DNA from 2 places in the Brevibacillus humidisoli genome. Region 1 is predicted to be linked to the other one. Evidence: predicted binding sites of a transcription regulator. Region 1 holds the regulator's gene; the other holds the start of a gene.
The links. The regulator LexA, encoded in region 1, represses DNA repair genes until DNA is damaged. The targets are predictions, from matches to a motif close to CGAACATATGTTCG.
Positions count from the first base shown of each region.

Region 2: a site for LexA is predicted at 1,777-1,790, ahead of LOK74_RS05980 (WYL domain-containing protein). Genes of this name have one in related genera too.

Region 1 is NZ_CP087263.1:1,429,031-1,433,241, reverse strand. Features, by position in the region: gene LOK74_RS07130 (HelD family protein) at 1-821, opposite strand, end outside; gene crcB (fluoride efflux transporter CrcB) at 871-1,236, opposite strand; gene LOK74_RS07120 (DUF896 domain-containing protein) at 1,397-1,600, opposite strand; gene yneA (cell division suppressor protein YneA) at 1,702-2,046, opposite strand; gene lexA (transcriptional repressor LexA) at 2,226-2,849, shown strand; gene LOK74_RS07105 (aromatic acid exporter family protein) at 2,965-3,963, opposite strand.
Region 2 is NZ_CP087263.1:1,206,093-1,210,303, reverse strand. Features, by position in the region: gene LOK74_RS06005 (alkaline phosphatase family protein) at 1-202, opposite strand, end outside; gene LOK74_RS06000 (hypothetical protein) at 302-478, opposite strand; gene LOK74_RS05995 (DUF4023 domain-containing protein) at 593-730, shown strand; gene LOK74_RS05990 (hypothetical protein) at 759-920, shown strand; gene LOK74_RS05985 (hypothetical protein) at 1,179-1,493, opposite strand; gene LOK74_RS05980 (WYL domain-containing protein) at 1,537-1,752, opposite strand; gene LOK74_RS05975 (HD-GYP domain-containing protein) at 1,855-2,922, opposite strand; gene LOK74_RS05970 (DUF3221 domain-containing protein) at 3,141-3,521, shown strand; gene LOK74_RS05965 (manganese catalase) at 3,701-4,211, shown strand, end outside.

The DNA.
Region 1 (4,211 bases):
AATGTGGACTGCTGGACATCCTCTACTCCCAGTTCCGGCAACACTTCGGAAATGTAATTGAGGAACAAGCGGTTGGGAGCGAACACCATAAACTTTTTGGAAGAGAGCGTGTCCTGATAGTTGTAAATCAGATAGGATAAGCGGTGCAGCGCGATTGTCGTCTTCCCGCTGCCGGCCACACCCTGAACGATAACCGGACGATCTTTTTCTGCACGGATGATCTCGTTTTGCTCTGACTGAATCGTTGCAACGATGTCCTTCAGACGGCTATCGTTGGTCTGATTCAGACTGGATGCGAGAAACTCATCAATAAACCCCTCTCCCAGGAAGTCGTCAGGGCTGCCGATCTCTTTTTGGATCGTCTCCTTCAGCGCACCATCGTATATGCCGGTAATCACACCCTGTTCGATCGCAAAATTACGCTTTAAGGTCACCTCTCCACGAACAAGCTCCTTCGGTGTACGGTAACAAGCATCTGTACTCTCACCGCTATAGAACAAGCTGGCAATCGGAGCCCGCCAATCGATCACAACGGCATCCAGGCTGGTGCTATCTACAATTCCCCGTTTACCGATGTAAACCGTGTCGTGCTCTCCTGTCTCCGCCCGACTGAAGTCGACCCGCCCAAAGTACGGCTTTTCCCGAGCGGTCTCCAAATAGACCAGTTCTTTTGCTTTCTTTTGGTTGATGATCTGCTTGACATCGTCGTCTGTGGCTTCCCGGACATCTTCCCGCAGGAGCTTGATCTCCTGATCAACCACCTGAACCGTCCGCTCCAATCGCTTCTGTTCCTCCGGGTACGCGGGATGACGAATGGTCATATGGCCCTGACTCCTTTCCCGAACGATCTTGCTGGCGTACTTCCTACTTTTATAACAATTGACGTCCCAGCCACCAACCACACGAGACTGCCAATAAACCAGAACCTACGCTAGTCAGTATGTAGAGGCCCGCTCGCCAGGGCATCCCCTGCAAAAAGTACGATACCGTCTCCAGTGAAAAGGTAGAAAAGGTCGTGAACCCGCCCATCACACCGGTCGCAAGCAGCAGATACAGTTCTGGCGAGAGCCATCCTTTTTCCTTTCCCCATACGTAAACCAACCCAATCAGAAACGAACCGATCAGATTGGCCAGCCATGTTCCCAGCGGCCAACCTGGCTGATTGGCCCACAGTCCGATCAGGTAGCGCAGCACAGAACCAATCGCTCCCCCTACTGCCACCGCCAACAGAGCCATTTTCTCCACCCCTCTCGTATCATCGGTGCACCCGGCCGGTTAGCTCCTGCCGCGCTTACTGTCTTTTCCAGTCTACCGCAGCCAGGTCTCCGTTGCCAAGCACAGCGAAAAAACCCGCAAATCACTGCGGGCTTGATGATTGCTATTCTCTTTCTGCTGCTTAGTGTTTGCGCCGCTGGTCGCCCTCTTCCACATCTTCGACAAACCGGATGGAGTCCAGACTGGCCTTTAACGATGTGCGAACAGAATCGATGTACTTCCGGCGCAATGTTTGCTGTTCCTGCTTCTCCTCATCCGTCAATCCCTGCTGCTTTGATTTTTTAGCCAGTTCGTTAATTCGCCGGATTTCTGCGTCTGTAACCATTGTCTCCCCTCCCATCCCCAAGCATTGTCCCGTCATTATATCACAGAAACAGAATCGCATCGACCTGTAGATGGGAGAAGGCTAGCAGGCTAGCAACACCGTTACCTATCAAGCGGAATGATCAGATTCTGACCGGGATAGATAACAAACCCAGGCAAATCGTTGCTCGTCTTGATTGCGTCAATCAACTCATACAGATCGATACCCGCCTCTTCCTGATATTTTACGGCCAACTCCCACACGCTGTCACCCGGCTGAACGGTTACCAGCTTGTGCGAAGAATAGCCTTGTTCTTCCTCAGCGGCTGCAAAGACGAACCCTGTGAGCAAAGAAAAGAAAAGAGAACATGCTAGCAAAATCAACAGAGCCTGACCGCGCGTAATGCCGATTCTCCCCTTATGTCGGCCGCTTCTATATCTGGAGTGAACGTGATTCATACGTATCATACACCTCAACTTCTCCTAAAATGGACGAACATTCGTTTTCCAAACGTTTGTTCCTGTTGGTGTTATTGTACATGCGAACATATGTTCATGTCAACAAAAAAATCGAACTTATGTTTGTCGAACGCAAGATCCCATGGTATAATGTAGAAAAATATTGGATCGAGAGTAGAGGTGTAAGCATGACCAAGCTTTCCAGCCGGCAACAGGCAATCATGGATTTTATTCGGAAAGAGGTAAAGGACAAGGGCTACCCTCCGTCTGTACGAGAGATCGGTGAAGCCGTCGGATTAGCATCCAGCTCCACGGTTCACGGCCATCTGGCCAGATTGGAGAAAAAGGGCTTGATTCGTCGAGATCCCACCAAGCCGCGGGCAATCGAACTACTTTCCGAGGATAACCGCTATCAGCCCGATTTTGAAATGTCGGTCGTTCGCATTCCGGTAGTAGGAAAAGTTACCGCAGGACAGCCGATTACGGCCGTCGAACATGTGGAAGATTATTTTCCACTTCCAGAGAATCTCGTCTCGACAGATAATGTCTTTATGTTGCGGGTATCAGGGGACAGTATGATCGAAGCCGGCATCCTGGACGGCGATTATGTGATCGTTCGCCAGCAAAATGTGGCTAACAACGGGGACATTGTCGTAGCGATGACAGAGGAAGATGAAGCGACCGTGAAGCGGTTTTTCAAAGAAAAAACGCACGTTCGCCTTCAGCCGGAGAATGCTGCTTTGGAACCGATTATCCTGCAATCTGTCACCATCTTGGGAAAAGTGATTGGCGTCTATCGTCTGGTTCACTAGAGAAGCCCATCGGACAAGCTTCCCTTCCGCATTGAAAAAGTTGGACGCGTGACATATGTTCTACCTTTAATTGTATGAATGAAAAAACAAGCTGACACATCTGCATCCTGCAGTGTCAGCTTGTTTCTTTTTCCAGATTCCCTCCAGCACGATGGTGGTTGCCCGCTCTCTCTTCCCTGCCAAGTTCATGCTTGATGTGCAGATACTGTTCGATCTCCCGCAGCAGATAAAACAGAGAAGCTCGAGTTTCAAACTCTTCTCTCGTCTTGGGAAGCGGGGATTGCTGCAGTTCCTTGCGCATCTCGTTCAGCTTGTCCAAAAAGAGATAAGCGGTGTTTCCAGGGTGGATCGACTGGCTCAAGTGATCCAGAAAGTCAGCAATCTGCCCTCCCTGAGGCACCTGCTGATCGAGTGAAGAGACGATGGGCAGCATCCGCTCCAGCAACTCAAACTGTTTTGCCCGCATCGTGAAATACTGGTAGTATTCATCCTCCGGCTTGATCAGACGATTCTCCACGTCCTGTACCGACAAACGGATCGCCTGTTCCAGCAGCTGTACCGTTTCCAGCATCTCTCGACCATCCCAGTCGCTGCTGCCGTTGCGCAGATAATAGCAGAATTCCCGCAGCACGGTGGCAAAATTGCGCTCCACCTGTTGCTGCAGTCGCTGCAATTCCTTTTCTGCACTAGGCATGTGCAGGTTCATCAGCAGCGCTACGCCGATCCCGATTGAAAGCAGTGCCAATTCGTTGGCGATAATCGCTAGGTCGACCCGTTCCAACGAATAGATGTGCAGCAGCACGACGGCACTGGTGACAAAACCTTCGTTCACTTTCAGACGAACGATCAGCGGGATGAAGACAAGCAGCAAAAGTCCGAACGTATAAGGGTGATAGCCCAGCCCCTCAAAAAAGAGAACCCCGATCACCAATCCCAACAAACAGGCAAACAGACGGTGAATCGCCGTGACGATCGACTTTTTCCTTGTCACCTGCACACACAATATGGTGATAATTCCTGCGGCTGCGTAAAACGTCAATCCTGCTTGCTGAGCAATAAAAATGGACAATGCCGTCCCGACTGCCGTCTTGATCGTTCTGTATCCTATCTTCAACGAGCTTCCTTCCTTTTTGCGATGATCAGTTTACACCATGACGGTGTCGAGACACGCCGCTTGGCTCCACCTATTGTCATTTTCTCCGACTATCCACCAGGTTTCAAGCCTGAACTGATCCAGTCACATCGTCCCTCTTCTGCGATGTGAAGAAGCGGGTGACAACGGGCACCCTGCTATCTCAACTTGTTCGTCTGTGGCGTCAGAGACAGAATTGATCTTGATCGTCGGTCATCATCGGCCAAAAC
Region 2 (4,211 bases), 220 kb from region 1:
CCCGTTTCGACAGGTGTACCTGATTTAAGTTGTACAGCGCGTCCGTCGACCACTGTCTCAAACCAGGGCTCCAAACAGCTCGAAGTCCGTCTCCATAATTGACCACTCTGCGTTCTCCGGTATGATACCAGAGAAGACCGGGGATACGGTGGCCATCTGCATATGTACCCGTCAACAGCGAGTTCTCAATTGTCACAGACATAGTGGGAAACGAACTGACCAAATCGGGTCGATACCGGCCATTTTCGATCAGAAAGGAAAAGCGGGCACCTGATTGGTTGCACGCAATCGCTCAAGTGAGTCAGCCAACAGGGAGTCGATCAAAAAGAACGATAACTTTCTTGCCATTGTGCTGACTCTTTACCGTGACGGTCGGATCAGTCCCTTCCTGCTCCCCATGCTGATAGGAGCAGCCAGATAGCGAACCCAGCCACAGCAGGCATGACATACTCCACACTAGAATGCGGTTACGAATCATCTGTATCCTCCCGATCGTGCTGTTTTTCTAAAGTTACCCTGCTTCACAGCGGATTATAATCGGAGGAGGATGGGAAAATAAACGGGTATCAAAACTGGTGAGGAGGACGCCAAAATGGATTTGAACAAGATGAGCACGAAAGAGTTTGTCCACAAAATCGATGAGGCACAACAAAAAGACAGAGAAAACAAAGAACACCAAGGTTACGGTCACCCGGAAAAACGCTTGCCAAGCAAGCAAGGAATTCGATAACCATCTGGTACGGGAGGGAGGCCTCTTCATGATGGAAAAACGGAACCGACGCACCGCCCCTAAACAAAAGGAGCCCACAATAGCACCCGGGATGGAAATGGATGAATTGGATCTTGATGCATCCTCAGAGGAGATCCGCAAAGGAGATTACACACCGGTAACCAAGCTGTACCGTGATTTTGTAGAGTGATCTGGGCAGCACACAGGCTGTCTGCTGTCTGGCGAGGAGAATCCCCCGCAAAGCGGGGGAGAAAACCTTAATCGTCTAGTACCTCCAGAACGATCACAAGCAGGACAAACAATACCAGAGCCAAAGTAAAGTTGTTAGATCTTCCAGACACTGTCATCCCTCCCTCTGCTATTCTCATGACTAGCATATGAAAGAGAGAAAAAGTCGCATAGACAGGTATCCATCGAACGAAAAAATGTGTAAATGAACCTCTGTCACTCAAACGGAACTGCCCGCTGTCAATTCGTTTATTTTTTGCTGTACAGCTAGATGCAGCTTCTGCTGGGAAAGACGAAGCAATCGCGTCTCTCCTCGGTATTTCCAGAGCACAAAATGCTCGCCCTGGTCCAACTGATCACCTAGGAGGCGAATGTCAACACGACGCAGATCAGCATGCGTAGCATGTGCCATCACTTGTGCCGCATCAATCCAAAATTTCCAAACAAGCTGGTAAGCCCTGGGAAACCGCAGATCCAAACCTTCAATCAAGAGAGCATCGTGACGGAGACAAGAAACGACATGCCTCCAAGTCAACCATGCAGATACTCGTACCTCCGGGCTGATACGTTCCTCTCCTCTATACCGCATGATCAACAGCAACTGGCACCGCCGCCAAAATGTTGGAGATGATAAAAACGCGATTCGCTTGTCGTGTAAAACAGTAAGCCTTCATTTTTTCTCCGTCGATGGAATGGAGACGTAGAACCCGTTTGCTGGTCCGTCCATTGCGGTCCAGGTAGATGATTTCGACTAATTGGTTGTGAGCCAGGTAGCGCCTCAAGTCTCTTAACACCGAAATCCCCCCTGATCAAAAATAAGAACATCTGTTTGTATTATATGCGAACACAGGGGAACACGCAAATAAAAAACCCCGTCTCTTGACGGGGAAACGTGTTTAAACAATTAATCTCTCGATAAACAGGGAACGACGGGAGCGAAGATCAATGTACCGCTCCCCTTTTCGCACCAGTGGACGAATCGGCTCATCTTTGTGGATCAGTACGATTTCCACTTCTTCCCCGCTGTTTAAAACCGCACGACTGCCTATGTAATAAGAGTAGATATAGTGCAGGAACTTGGTCACAATCTCTGCATTCAACTGCCCCTCAAACACCGCTTGCCAGAGCTGTTGGGCCGCTTCAAACGGAGAAGTACGTCCCTTGTAGATCCGGTCGGAACAGATGGCATCAAACACATCTGCCACAGAAATAATCTGGCACTCGATTGGAATCTCGCCACCTTTCCTTCCCTCTGGATAGCCCGAACCATCCAGTCGTTCGTGATGCAGCAGAGCACATTGCGATAGGAGTTCCGAACCACCTGCCATTTTTGCAATCAACTGGGCACCGTATATGGTGTGCCGTTTCATCTCGGCAAACTCTTCATCGGTCAGTTTGCCCGGTTTAAGTAATATGTCTGACGCTACCAACATTTTCCCAATATCGTGCAAAAGGCCTGCTTGTCCGATCGTTACAATTTCTTGATGTGATTTATTCATCAGCTTGGCTATCAGGGAAGAGAGAATACCTACGTTTACGGAGTGACGATAGGTGTAACTGTCCGAGCCCTCTAGGGCATACAGAAAGCGGAAAATTCCCGCCTGCATATGTACCTCATTCATCAGTGGCAAGAACGGAGCGGAAAAGGAGTCAAGCGAGGGAATCTGCTCCTCGGTCACCTGTCCGAACAATCCTCTGATACCGTCCATTGCTTGGATATAACTCTTGATCTGCCCATGTTCTTCGCTTAAGCTGCTCAATTGTCCTACAAAATCAACGTCTGCCCGGTCGGTCGCAACAAGGTTGACCACACTGACAAACCAGATTCGCTGTCGCAGCAAGTTGTATATATCCGTATGTGTCAGTACTGCCCCCTTGGTTAAAAGAAGGAGACCGGTACGACTGTAAACATCTTCCTCCAACACTCGACCGACCAGGGAGAGATCCGTCTCTACTTGCGGCATAAGCAAGTAACCCCTTTTCTTTTATTGGCTTTTACACAATTGCGGTACAATTCAGCAATCTGATCTTATTTCATTATCGACATTTTTTCGGAAATTTTGATACATTTTTTAACATTTGATGCTGATCGAAAAGAGGATTCTGGTCAGATTGTTGTAACATTCCGCACTCTTTACCGTCGGATAGAGGAAGACTGTGAAAATGCTGGAGGAGATGTTCGATGAGTAGAAAAGCGTTGTGGGCGGCAGTCATCCTCGCCGCTGTCGTGGGCATATTGGCTTTCTTTCTTTTTAGAAATCAACCAACTAGTCAAACCATTGATATCAGAGGTACAATCACTGAGATTACCCAAGCTGACAATGGTTCTGCCCATAAGGTGCTTGGCGCTGTTCTGATTGAAGGAAGGTTAGAAGCAGATACTTCGTACGATAAGGCGCAAACAACCATTGTCGACAGCACGCGGATTATGGATCAGAACGGAAACCAGCTCACCTTATCAGACCTGCGCGTCGGCCAAAAAGTAGAAGCAACCTTCACCGGTCCCGTGGCTGAGTCATATCCGGTGCAAGCTACTGCAGAACAGATAACTGTCCTTCCATAATCTATCCGCGCGACAAAATCTGATCCTCATCGGCTGATTTTTCCAATGATTGGAGTGGTTGCTACTCTCCCCACACCACTCCCCTTGGTGTAGTCTGGCTCCTCTCACACACAAAGGATTTTTTTGTGGAGAATCGTTTTGCTGTTTAAGGAGAACGTTAAGCAGCAGGAGGGATGGAGATGTTTTATCACGTAAAAGAACTACAGTATACGGCTAAACCAGACAAACCTGATCCCGTCTATGCGAAAAAACTACAAGAGATTCTTGGCGGGCAATTTGGCGAGATCACGGTTATGATGCAGTACCTGTTCCAAGGATGGAACTGTCGAGGAGAACAAAAATATCGCGATATGCTTCTGGACATAGGGACCGAAGAAATGGCACACGTGGAAATGCTGGCCACCATGATCGCACAACTGTTAGATGGTGCTCCTGCAAGAGATCAGGATGAGGCGGCGAAAAACCCTATTGTTGAAGCAGTATTGGGCGGGATAAATCCACAGCATGTCATCGTATCCGGTTTGGGAGCTACTCCAACAGACAGCGTCGGATACCCATGGAACTCACGCTACACGATTGCAAGCGGCAACCTGCTAGCCGATTTCAGGGCCAATCTAAACGCTGAGTCGCAGGGTCGGCTGCAGGTGGTTCGTTTGTATGAGTCAACTACCGACCCTGGTGTAAGAGATA